Regions from separate parts of the Cohnella candida genome, predicted to be linked through region 2. Evidence: predicted binding sites of a transcription regulator. Region 2 holds the regulator's gene; the other holds the start of a gene.
What was found. The regulator NrdR, encoded in region 2, represses ribonucleotide reductase genes. The targets are predictions, from matches to a motif close to AACACNATATATNGTGTT.
Positions count from the first base shown of each region.

Region 1 (5,614 bases), 1.9 Mb from region 2:
AGCCGTTCTTAAGCAGATGGACGTTCGCGGGAAGCTTGGGCGTCAACCGGGTATCCTTCAGCCGGTCGAAAAACCGTTCGTCGATCACCCCGGTCGCCAGCGAAATGCCCCAGCCGTACAGCTCCTCCCGTTTCATGTCGCAGGCGAAGCCCGCTTTGAAATTCACGCCCAGCCAGGCGGTGTATGGCGCCGAGCCTAAGGGATCGCGCACGCCTCGCGGCGGCTCTTCGAACAAGGTGACGCAGCGCCCGGCTTGACGGACGGCGTCGAACAGTTGAGTCAGTCGGCGGGATCCGAAATAGACTTCTTCCCGCATCACCCGCCCGCCGTCCGTCGTCATCAACGAGGAGAGAACGGTGGAGGGTACGCCGGCAGCGGGAGGCGGGGATTTGCCGAACATCCAGGAATAGGTCATCGTCTCCGGGACGGTTCCCGTGTTGTCGATGAAACTCCAATAGAATGGCCGCCCCGTCAGCGCGCGGTCGGCTTCGGGGGACAGCTTCACGGTGACGTGGGAGGGGCTTTTCTCGATCACGTGGCAGCCCGTCGCTTCTATATAAGAAAGCACGAATTTCTGAACTTTTTTCGGATTCACGTCGCAGCCCCTTTCGTAGGTTGGGTCCGGGCTTCCAGCATCGAATCCCCGAGCCCGTCCAGCCGGCGCCGTAGATCTTCCCCGTCGGAGGACTCGAGCACCATTTTCGCGACTCTCTTCTCCCAGGACTCTTCCATCTCGAGCCGTTCGAGGATTTCGTCCAGCTCTCCGATGACCGATTCGAACATATTGATTTTCTCATGGAGCAGGTGTACGATATGTTCTTCGATCGTTCCGAGCGTGCACAAATTGTAGATTTTGACGTCCTCCGTCTGTCCCAGGCGGTGCACGCGCCCGATCCGCTGTTCGACGCGCATCGGGTTCCACGGAAGGTCGAAATTGATGATGTTATGGCAGAACTGAAGGTTGATTCCTTCGCCGCCGGCTTCGGTGGCGATCATGACCTGCGCGCGCCTGCGGAACAGGTCCATCATCCAGTCCTTGCGTCCGCGGTTCATGCCTCCGCGATAGGGGACGGCCTGGATGTCGTGTTCCTTGAGAAAGCGCAGCAGATAGTCTTGCGTTTGGCGGTACTCGGTGAAAATGATGGCTTTGTCGTCCATTTGCCGGATGAGCTCCATCGTTTTCTCCGCTTTGGTGTTCGCTTGGATGCCCCGGATCAGCTCGACGAGCTCCCAGATCCGGGCGCGGAGCGGAGAGCCTTCCGGCGTCTTCTTGAACAGGTTGACGAGCGTCAGGAACACGGCGTCGCGGCTCGAGCATACTTCGCGTTGAAGAGTGACGAGGGACAGCATGCTGGCGAGGTCGCCGTTCTCGGCGAAAGCATGGCGTTTGACATAGTCGGTTACGCCCTCGTACAGCGCCATTTCCTCCGGGGAGAGAGTCAGCGGCACGTTGGTGACGAACCGCTTGGTAAATTCCACCCCTCCGTCGCTGCGCCGGTTGCGGATCATGAGCTGGCCGAGGTTTTCCTGCAGCTTGTCCTCGTTTTTGGCGGCTCGGCGGCCTTTGACGAAATTGGAATTGAATTCTCCCTCTTCTCCGAGCTGTCCCGGCTTCAGCAGGGTAATGAGGTTATAAAGCTCGCTCATGTCGTTCTGAATGGGCGTGGCGGTCAGCAGCAGGCAATATTTTTTGCGGAGCTCGTTGACGAATTGGTAGTTGCTCGTTCGCCTGTTTTTCAATTTATGGGCCTCATCCACGATGAGAAGGTCGTATTCGTTATCCAGGAGGAGCTGACGGTTCGGCTCGCGTTTGGCCGTGTCCATCGAAGCGACGACGATGTCCGCCTGCCAGGAATGCAGCCTCTTCTGCGGGACGGCGGGCAGGTCGAACTTCTGGCCGAGCTCCCGCACCCATTGCAGCACGAGGGAAGCGGGCACCAGGATCAGCACTTTTTTCACGAGTCCCCGGACCCAATATTCTTTGAGGATCAAGCCGGCTTCGATCGTTTTGCCCAGGCCGACCTCGTCCGCGAGGATGGCGCGTCCGTGCATTTCGTGCAGCACCTTGCGGGCCGTCTCCACCTGGTGGGCCATCGGCTCGAAAGCGGGCAGCGCCCGCAGGCACTGCAGCTCGTGGAAATCGGTGACGAGAGAGGCCTCCTCCGCTTCCCAAGCGAGCTTGTACAAGGTCCAATCGTCCCACGGGCCGTTGCGCTCCGTCCGGCGTTCCAATTCTTCGAAGGCGGAGCGGTCGAACGAGAGCTCTACCAGCGGATGGATCATTCTCGCGGGCGGTTCGGCGGACGCCGGGACGGCGGCCGCGCTCGGGAAAGCGGGATCCGCGGGGGGCAGCGGGGCACCGTTCGGCATGCCGGCGGACTTCGATACGGGCGTGAGCAACGACATGTCCTCCTCGTCATAGGAAAGTTACCCCACTAGTATGAGCATCACGGGCGCATTCAAAACGTTCGCGAAAAAGAGAGCAAAAGGGAGAAAATAGGAGATCGTTCGCGCTTGGTTGACAAGGTTCGAGGAATTATGATTTTTGTCCTATGGCTTCACAATATGTGGTATAGTATAATGGCTTTCGTACACAATATGTTGTACAATTTACATACGACATATGAAAGTCTCGAATTCATGAAACATCAATCATATCAAGGTTTCGGGAGAGTGATCCGGGTTGAAGACGGTGCAATCGAAGCGTTTGGAAGGGTTAAGCGAGAAGATTTTTTTGGATCGTTACGCGTGGAAGAACGCGGACACCAGCGCAACGAAAGTAGGAGACGTCGTTCTCGTACTGACCAAGGACGATCCGAAGTTCCCGGCTAAGGATGTCGGCGAAGTCGTCAAGCGCGAAGGCCGCAACGTCACCGTGAAGCTTCGCAACGGCGACCTGGTGGAGTCCACGGTCGAGAAGCTCACGCTGACCATCGAGAAAACGCCGGAGCAAATGTGGGACCGCCTTGCGGGCGCCATGGCTTCCGTTGAAACCTCTCCCGAGAAACAGAAGGAATGGACCGATAAATTCCGCTGGGTGCTGGACGACTGGAAACTCGTTCCCGGCGGCCGGATCGCGGCAGGCGCAGGCGCAAGCGAAGAGTTGACGTTGTTCAACTGCTATGTGATTCCGTCTCCGCATGACAGCCGCGGCGGCATCATGGAAACCCTCTCGGAAATGACCGAAATCATGGCGCGCGGGGGCGGCGTCGGCATCAATCTGTCCTCGCTGCGTCCTCGCCGCTCCATCGTGCAAGGCGTGAACGGTTCTTCGAGCGGCTCGGTTTCCTGGGGCGGACTGTTCAGCTACACGACCGGCCTCATCGAGCAAGGCGGCAGCCGCCGCGGCGCGCTGATGCTCATGATCAACGACTGGCATCCGGACCTGATGGATTTCATCACGGTTAAGCAGACGGCGGGCATGGTGACGAACGCCAACTTGTCCGTATGCGTCAGCAACGGCTTCATGAAAGCCGTCAAGGAAGACCTCGAATGGGATCTCGTGTTCCCGGACACCAAGGATCCGGAATACAACGAAATCTGGGACGGCGACCTCGACAAGTGGAAGAAGACGGGCAAGAACGTCATCCACTACAAGACCGTCCGCGCCCGCGAAGTATGGCATACGATCATCGAGTCCGCCTGGAAATCGGCGGAGCCGGGCGTCGTGTTCATGGAATACTACAACCAAATGTCCAACAGCTGGTACTTCAACCCGATCATCTGCACGAATCCGTGCGGTGAGCAAGGCCTGCCGGCATGGGGCGTCTGCAACCTGTCCGCCATCAACCTGTCCAAGTTCTATGACGAAGAGAAACACGACGTCGCATGGGACGAGCTGGGCAAAACGGTGCGTTACTCCACGCGGTTCCTGGACAACGTCATCGACAAGACGCCGTACCATTTTCCGGAGAACGAAGCCAACCAGAAGAACGAGCGCCGCGTCGGCCTCGGCACGATGGGCCTGGCCGAGCTGATGATCCGTCTGGAAATCCGCTACGGCAGCGAAGACTCCCTGGAGTTCCTCGACAAGCTGTACGGCTTCATGGCACGCGAAGCGTACCTAGCTTCCACGGAAATCGCGGCCGAGAAAGGTTCCTTCCAAGCGTTCGACGCCGAGAAGTTCCTGCAATCCGGCTTCATGAAGAACATGGTCGAAGTGTATCCGGAAGTCGGCGAAGCCGTCAGCAAGCGCGGCATGCGCAACGTCACCGTCATCACCCAGGCGCCGACCGGCTCCACGGGTACGATGGTAGGCACGTCCACCGGTATCGAGCCGTACTTCGCCTTCGAATATTTCCGTCAAAGCCGTCTGGGCTTCGACAAGCAGCTCGTGCCGATCGCCCAGGAATGGCAGGACGCGCATCCGGGTGAAGAGCTGCCGGAATGGTTCGTCACTTCGATGAGCCTGTCCGCGATGGACCACATCCGCGTGCAAGGCGCCATCCAGCGCTGGGTCGACAGCTCAATCTCCAAGACGGCGAACGCGCCGGCCGACTTCACGGTCGAAGAGACGAAAGAGCTGTATGAGAAAGCATTCGAGCTCGGTTGCAAAGGCGTCACGATCTACCGCGACGGAAGCCGCGACGTTCAAGTCCTGAGCACGGCGAAGGAAGAGAAGAAAGAAGAGCCGGCAGCGGAAGCTGTTGCTCCTGCAGCTACGGCAGCAGCCGAAACGACCGCCGTCAGCGAGCTCAACACGGCGCTGAACGCGAAAGTCACGCCGGCACAAGTACAAGGTTTCGACCGTCAATACAAGTCCCGCCCGAAAGTGCTTCGCGGCGCGACCTACAAATACAACACGCCGTTCGGCATGGCCTACATCACGGTCAACGACATCGACGGCACGCCGGGTGAAATCTTCCTGAACGTCGGCAAAGCCGGCTCCGACGTGTTCGCGATGGCGGAAGCGCTTGGCCGCGTCTGCTCGCTGTTCCTCCGGTACGGCGACCACGGCAACAAAGTCGAGCTGCTCGTGAAGCACCTCAAAGGCATCGGCGGATCCGGCGCCGTCGGCTTCGGCCCGAACCGCGTCGAGTCGATCGCGGACGCCGTCGCACAAGCGCTCGAGACGCATGCCGGCGTCACCGCCGCCGAGCATTACGCCGTCACCGAGTCGCCGATCGCGGCGACCGTCGAAACGGCCGGCCCGGTGCACGGACATACGCATAAGCCATACCAGTCCAAAGATTTGTGTCCGTCCTGCGGCTCGGCTTCGCTGCTGAACGTGGAAGGTTGCAAGACCTGCGGAAACTGCGGATATAGCAAGTGCTCTTAAGATAGGAAAGACCCCCGTGAGGGGGTCTTTTTTTTTGTTTTTTGATTTTTTTTCGCGTATATCAGCTTATTGACATGCCCTACAGATAATCAAAGAAGATTGAATGAAGTGACCGCCGTTCTTCTCGAAAAGGGAGCGGCGGTCACTTATTTTATTAAAAGTTTTCTCCATGGAAAATATCATTCCGGCATCGGATATCTAACATTATCAACCAACCGTACAGGAATAGTGACCCGCTCAATGCTATAACTTTTCTCCATCTGATGGATGAGTATATCGACGGCTTTTTTCGCGATACTTTCCGTGTCCTGTTGTATAAACGGCACGAAAGGCAAT
Region 1 covers NZ_CP033433.1:2,355,249-2,360,862, reverse strand. Annotated here, with positions in the region: gene EAV92_RS11200 (YqhG family protein) at 1-595, opposite strand, end outside; gene EAV92_RS11195 (DEAD/DEAH box helicase) at 592-2,283, opposite strand; gene EAV92_RS11190 (adenosylcobalamin-dependent ribonucleoside-diphosphate reductase) at 2,684-5,278, shown strand; gene EAV92_RS11185 (GntR family transcriptional regulator) at 5,458-5,614, opposite strand, start outside.
Region 1: a site for NrdR is predicted at 2,591-2,608, ahead of EAV92_RS11190 (adenosylcobalamin-dependent ribonucleoside-diphosphate reductase). Genes of this name have one in related genera too.

Region 2 (5,614 bases):
GGGATCATGAAGCTTCTTCGCCGCGGCGACCAACTCATCGATCGTTTTCGGAACCGGAATGCCCGCAGCCTCCAGCAGGTCTTTGCGATAATACAAAATTTCCTGTTCCGAGATAATGGGGATGCCGGCGAGTTTGCCGTCGACCGTGGCCGTCCCGATTGCGGATTTGGAAATGTCGGCGAAATCGTATGCGGGATCTTTGTTCACGTAATCATCCAGCGCCTGCAGCCAGCCGTTTTTGAAAAACAGCTTGCCTTCCTGCAAAGGGCGATACATGAAAACGTCCGGCGTTTCGGAACCCGCGGTGAATTGAACCGTCAGTTTTTGGGTCAGCTGGTCTTCGAAATAACCTTGTACGTTGACCTTCATCCCCGTTGCCGCCTCGAAATCCGGTATCAGCGGTTTGATGGCGTCGGCCCATGGATGGTTGGCGGTGACCAGATTAATCGTCTTGCCTTCGAATGGCTTGGCGGAAGGCGCCGCCTGTCCGCTCGAGGGGCTCGCGCTCGCTTTAGCGGACGGTTCCGCCTTCATAGTGCTTTCTGCCGAGCCGCCGCCCGATTTGCCTGAGCATCCGGCTAGCATCGCGACTGTCATCACGATGGCGAGTCCGGCGCTCAGCCGTCTTTGCAACAAATTCATCCTTAACCCTCCGTTTTGGATCATATTGGATGCGCTTTCTATTTTCAGCATATAGAACCCGGGATTCGGATGAAATAACGAAAACTCAACATCGATAACTCTCCATGAAGGAAGTTGGCTCGGCTTATCGCAACAAAAAAAGATGCAACGAGTATTCGCTGCATCGGAATCGGAATCGAAATCAATGATAAACGGCCGGCCGCATATGGCAGCAAATCATCTCGAGCGCGAGGCACAGCTCGCGGATATCTTGTTCGGCCATGTTTTCCACGATGTCGTAAACGAGCTCTTCCAGCTCGCGATCGCTTAAGGTGTCTACGCCTCCGTTGGCGCTCGGCATCATGTAAGAACGCATTGTTTTCCCCCTATCGTGTTTTAACGATAAAAAACCCTTCATCGGAAGCCAATGAGGGTGAGGAAACACCCCTTTGGCGGCTTGGCAGTCATCGTCCCGAGGAACATTAGACCCATAGCTTTGCGTCCTTGCCTTTCGGCAAGTTTGCCTTTATCAGCGGGTTTATGCGCTTATATCCGTACGATATCAGTTCATTCCGCTCCGGTCAATAGGATTTGATCAATTCGCATGAATGTATCGACGATCGGCAATCCTAACTCGGCGGATGGATTCACATGCCGTGTTTGCTGATGAGTCCGTTCAGTTCCTTCAGGAACATGTTGATGTCCTTGAACTGCCTGTACACCGACGCAAAACGGACGTAAGCCACTTCGTCGACGGGATACAGCATTTCCATCACGAGCTCCCCGATGACGCGGCTCTCGACTTCCGCGAGGGCCGTGTTGCGGACTTCGCGTTCGACGTCGGAAACGATGACCTCCAGCTGCCCAACGGAAACGGGGCGTTTCTCGCAGGCTCGGAGCAGCCCGCGCAGGACCTTGTCCCGGCTGAACTCTTCGCGGCTGCCATCCTTCTTGATCACGACCAAAGGCGTTTCTTCCACGGTCTCGAACGTCGTGAAGCGACGGTTGCACTTCTCGCACTCGCGGCGGCGGCGGATCGACTTATTGTCGTTGGCCGGCCTGGAGTCGAGCACTTTGGTTCCGTTGTAGTCGCAGTACGGACATTTCATGATTCGGAAGGGACCCCTTTCGCAAGCTCGAAAAAAAGATTTTAATTCCAACATTCTCCTATCATGAAACCTGAGGAAACGGACACAATACGATTACCAACCGCAAGGAGGTGAAGATCATGAGCAACCGCCGCAGCAACCAACTGGTCGTTCCCCAAGCGAACCAAGCCCTGGACCAAATGAAATATGAAGTAGCTCAATCCCTGGGCGTAACCCTTTCGCAGGACGGCTACTACGGTAACATCCTTACAAGAGACGCCGGCCGTATCGGGGGTAACATCACCCGTCAACTGGTCCAAATCGCCGAACAACAACTTGCCGGTCAATTCGGTGCAAACCGCTAATCGCAACAATTTGTCTTAAATAAAGGGAAGCTTTGAGGCGGAAGCGCTTCAAGGCTTCCTCTTTAATATAGGCCGGGAAGCTCACTTCTCGTCGTAAATCTTCTGATACTTCTTATAATAATACATCACACGCTGTACGTAATGTCTAGTCTCTCCGTAAGGAATATCGCGCACGGTGCTCTCGCTGCCGTCCCACACCTTATCGTTCAGCCACTGCTTGACCCGGTTCGGCCCCGCATTGTAAGCGGCCAGCACGACGGGCAGGCTGTCTCCGAATTGCCGGCGCAGTTCCTTCACGTACCAAGTGCCCAGCCGGATGCCGGCGTCGGCGCTTTGTCCCGCATCCTCGACCGTCATTTCCCCGAACTTTTCCTGCTTCAGGATCCAATTGGCCGTATCCGGCATCAGCTGCATGATCCCGACCGCCCCTTTGGGCGATACCGCATTTTCCTTGAAATTCGATTCAACCCGGATAATGGCCGCGATGAGCAGCGGATCCTGGCCGTAACGCTCCGCATTCTGCTTGATTTCGTCCATGTAATACACCGGATACACGAGCCGGCCGATCCACTCGGAACGGATGAATAAGGCCGCGAGGACGACGATGAGCAGGAGCAGGAACCATCGCTTCCGTTTTCCCTTGATTTTTTTCCTTTTCGTCATGCCAGCCCCATTTCCCGCCACAACCGTTCGATCTGACGCTCCGTATCCTCGAGACTGCCGCCGTTGTCGATCACGTAGTCCGCGAGCCGCTTCTTTTCTTCGATGTCCATTTGGGCGGCCAGCCTTCTCTCCGCTTCCGCTGCCGAAAGCTTGTCCCGTTCGATCAACCGGCGAAGCTGCTCTTCACGCGGAACGTAGACGACCATGACCTTGCTGAAATACGAAGTCAGCTGAGATTCATACAGCAACGGAACATCCACCACGGTCAGCCGCTCCGGAAACTCCGATTCGTATGCCTGCATCCGTTCTTTCATGACGGCGCGGATCGCCGGGTGCGTAATTCTCTCCAGCGCTTTACGGCGATCGGTATCGGCGAACACGATAGAGCCGAGCTTCTTCCGGTCAAGCGTGCCGTCCGGCTGCAATACGGCTTGTCCGAACTCCCGGGCGATCGCTTCGAGAGACGGCTGTCCCGGCTCCACGATTTCCCGGGCAATGCGGTCCAAATCGATCAGCAGAGCGCCGCGCCGGGCAAGAAGGCTCGCCACGGTGCTTTTCCCGGTGGCGATACCTCCCGTTAGTCCGATGTTCATGTGCATCTTCCTTCTATAACAGTTTGAATAGTCCCATGGCGATGAGAATAATGCCGGGCAGCACCGTCAGTCGCCGGACCCATCTCCAGCCCGATACGCGGAAGCCGACGCGCGTTCCGATCCACAAGAACGATCCGCTCGACGCGGCGATCAAGGCAGCCGTTAACAGCGGCGGAAAACCGACCATCGCGGCTCCGATTCCCGCTCCGAACGCGTCCAGCGAGAGCGCTGCACCGAGCAGAGAAGCTTCGCCGGCGGAAATCGTACCCGACCGGTCCATATCCGCGGCCGCAGGCGTGCGGAGAATTTGGATGATGATGCCCCACTGCCGGATTTCGAACGTCCATAGCTCCCTCTTCAAGGGTACGGGCGAATCGTCTGCTTTCTCGGCGCCGGCGGCAGCCCTTTTCGATCTGCCCGCCGCACGTTCCGTGTCATCGGAGTCGCCGCCTCTGGCGAATTGGACGAGTGCCCAAATGCCGATCCCGATGAGGATAACGGCGCCGACCGACGACGCGCCGTGAGGGGACATCCATTTGACGAGCAGATTACCCACCGTCATCGACAACAAGATGACCAATCCGGAAAAGACCGAGATGATCATGACCGACGGAATCGGGATTCTGATTTTACGTACGCCGTACGTGATCCCGACCCCGAACCCGTCGAGACTGACGGCGAAAGACAGCAGAATCAGCGATGTGAACGAAGCCAGCATGCCGTTTCTCCCCCCGGATGATGTTCTCAACCATCCTATGCAGGGAAGCGGGCGAATGCCCCGGAAGTTTCCCGAAGCCGATATTGAACCTCTATTGCTTGCCGTCCAATCGGTGTTTGACCGCGTTGCCGCGTGCTGCTTTGAGCGTTTGCCGCGTACCGCGGGGCGCTCGCTGGCAGGCCGGGCAAACGTGCGTGCCGCGCCCGCCGACCACGGATTTCTCGATCGGCCTGCCGCAGGTGTCACAGGGTTCGCCGGTGCGTCCGTAAGCGCGAAGCCGATGCTGGAACATGCCCATCTCGCCTTGGCCGTTGACGTATGACTTCACGGAAGAACCGCCCGCTTCCACGGCCGCGTTCAGCGTATCGATAATGGCGTGGTACAGCTTCTCTTTCTCCCGCTTCGTCAGCGAATCCGCCGTCCGTTCCGGATGAATGCCGGAAGCGTGCAGCGCTTCGTCGACATAAATATTCCCGAGGCCGACGATAACCTCCTGGTTCAGGAGCAGCGGTTTGATTTTCGTCGTGCGCTTGCCGAGCGCCTTCGCGAACGCTTCCGGCGTGAATTCGGCCGAGAGCGGCTCCAATCCCAGTTTATTCAGCGGCGGAGCCGACCATTCTTCACCCGGCGCGAACAAATGCATCGTACCGAACTGGCGGACATCCTTATATCTCAGTTCCGTTCCGTCCGTGAAACGGAAAATGACGTGCGTATGGGGCTCGACCGGTTCCTCCGAACGGTACAGGCCGTAGCGTCCTTCCATCCGGAGATGCGAGACGAGCGTCACCCCGTCCAGCAGCAAGCGAAGGAACTTCCCCCGCCGTTCCACGGTCGTGAAAGTACGCCCTTCCAAAATCGCCGAGAACGCGGCGGGATCGTCGGGTTTCTGCAAGATGCGGGGAAGGTTCACCGTCACCTCGGAGATCGTTTTTCCCGCAATGAGCGCGTTCAACGTGCGGCGGACCGTTTCCACTTCCGGCAATTCCGGCACCGGTTTCACCTGCTTCCCAAAAGATTGCGAATGGTTTCATTATACCGGATGACAAAGGCCGGGACCACTTGTCCCGGCCTTTAAGCAATATTTAACGGTTCGGCCCGGCTTACTTCGCCTCGTACCAATTCGAACCGAAGCTGACGTCGGCTTTCAGCGGCACGTCCAGCTCCAAGGCCGATTCCATCACCTGGGGAACGAGCACCTTCATCGTTTCGAATTCCTCTTCCGGCACCTCGAACACCAATTCGTCATGGACCTGAAGCAGCATCCGGCTCTGCAGGTTCCGTTCGCGCAGCGCCTCGTCCATCCGGACCATCGCAAGCTTGATGATGTCGGCCGCCGTGCCTTGGATCGGCGTATTCATGGCCGTGCGTTCCGCGAACGAACGGAGATTGAAGTTCGAAGCCCGGATATCCGGCAAATAGCGCCGGCGTCCCAGCAGCGTCGTGACATAGCCGTCCTGCTTGGCCTGCTCCACGATCGTGTCCATGTATTTGCGGACTCCTTGGAACACGCTGAAATACTGCTCGATGAACGCCCCCGCTTCTTTCCGGGTAATGTTCAGGTTCTGG
Region 2 covers NZ_CP033433.1:473,356-478,969, reverse strand. Annotated here, with positions in the region: gene EAV92_RS02280 (ABC transporter substrate-binding protein) at 1-642, opposite strand, end outside; gene EAV92_RS24375 (hypothetical protein) at 824-997, opposite strand; cyclic di-GMP riboswitch class I at 1,070-1,156, opposite strand; gene nrdR (transcriptional regulator NrdR) at 1,269-1,730, opposite strand; gene EAV92_RS02270 (alpha/beta-type small acid-soluble spore protein) at 1,850-2,074, shown strand; gene EAV92_RS02265 (lytic transglycosylase domain-containing protein) at 2,156-2,737, opposite strand; gene coaE (dephospho-CoA kinase) at 2,734-3,330, opposite strand; gene ytaF (sporulation membrane protein YtaF) at 3,344-4,048, opposite strand; gene mutM (DNA-formamidopyrimidine glycosylase) at 4,140-5,039, opposite strand; gene polA (DNA polymerase I) at 5,149-5,614, opposite strand, start outside.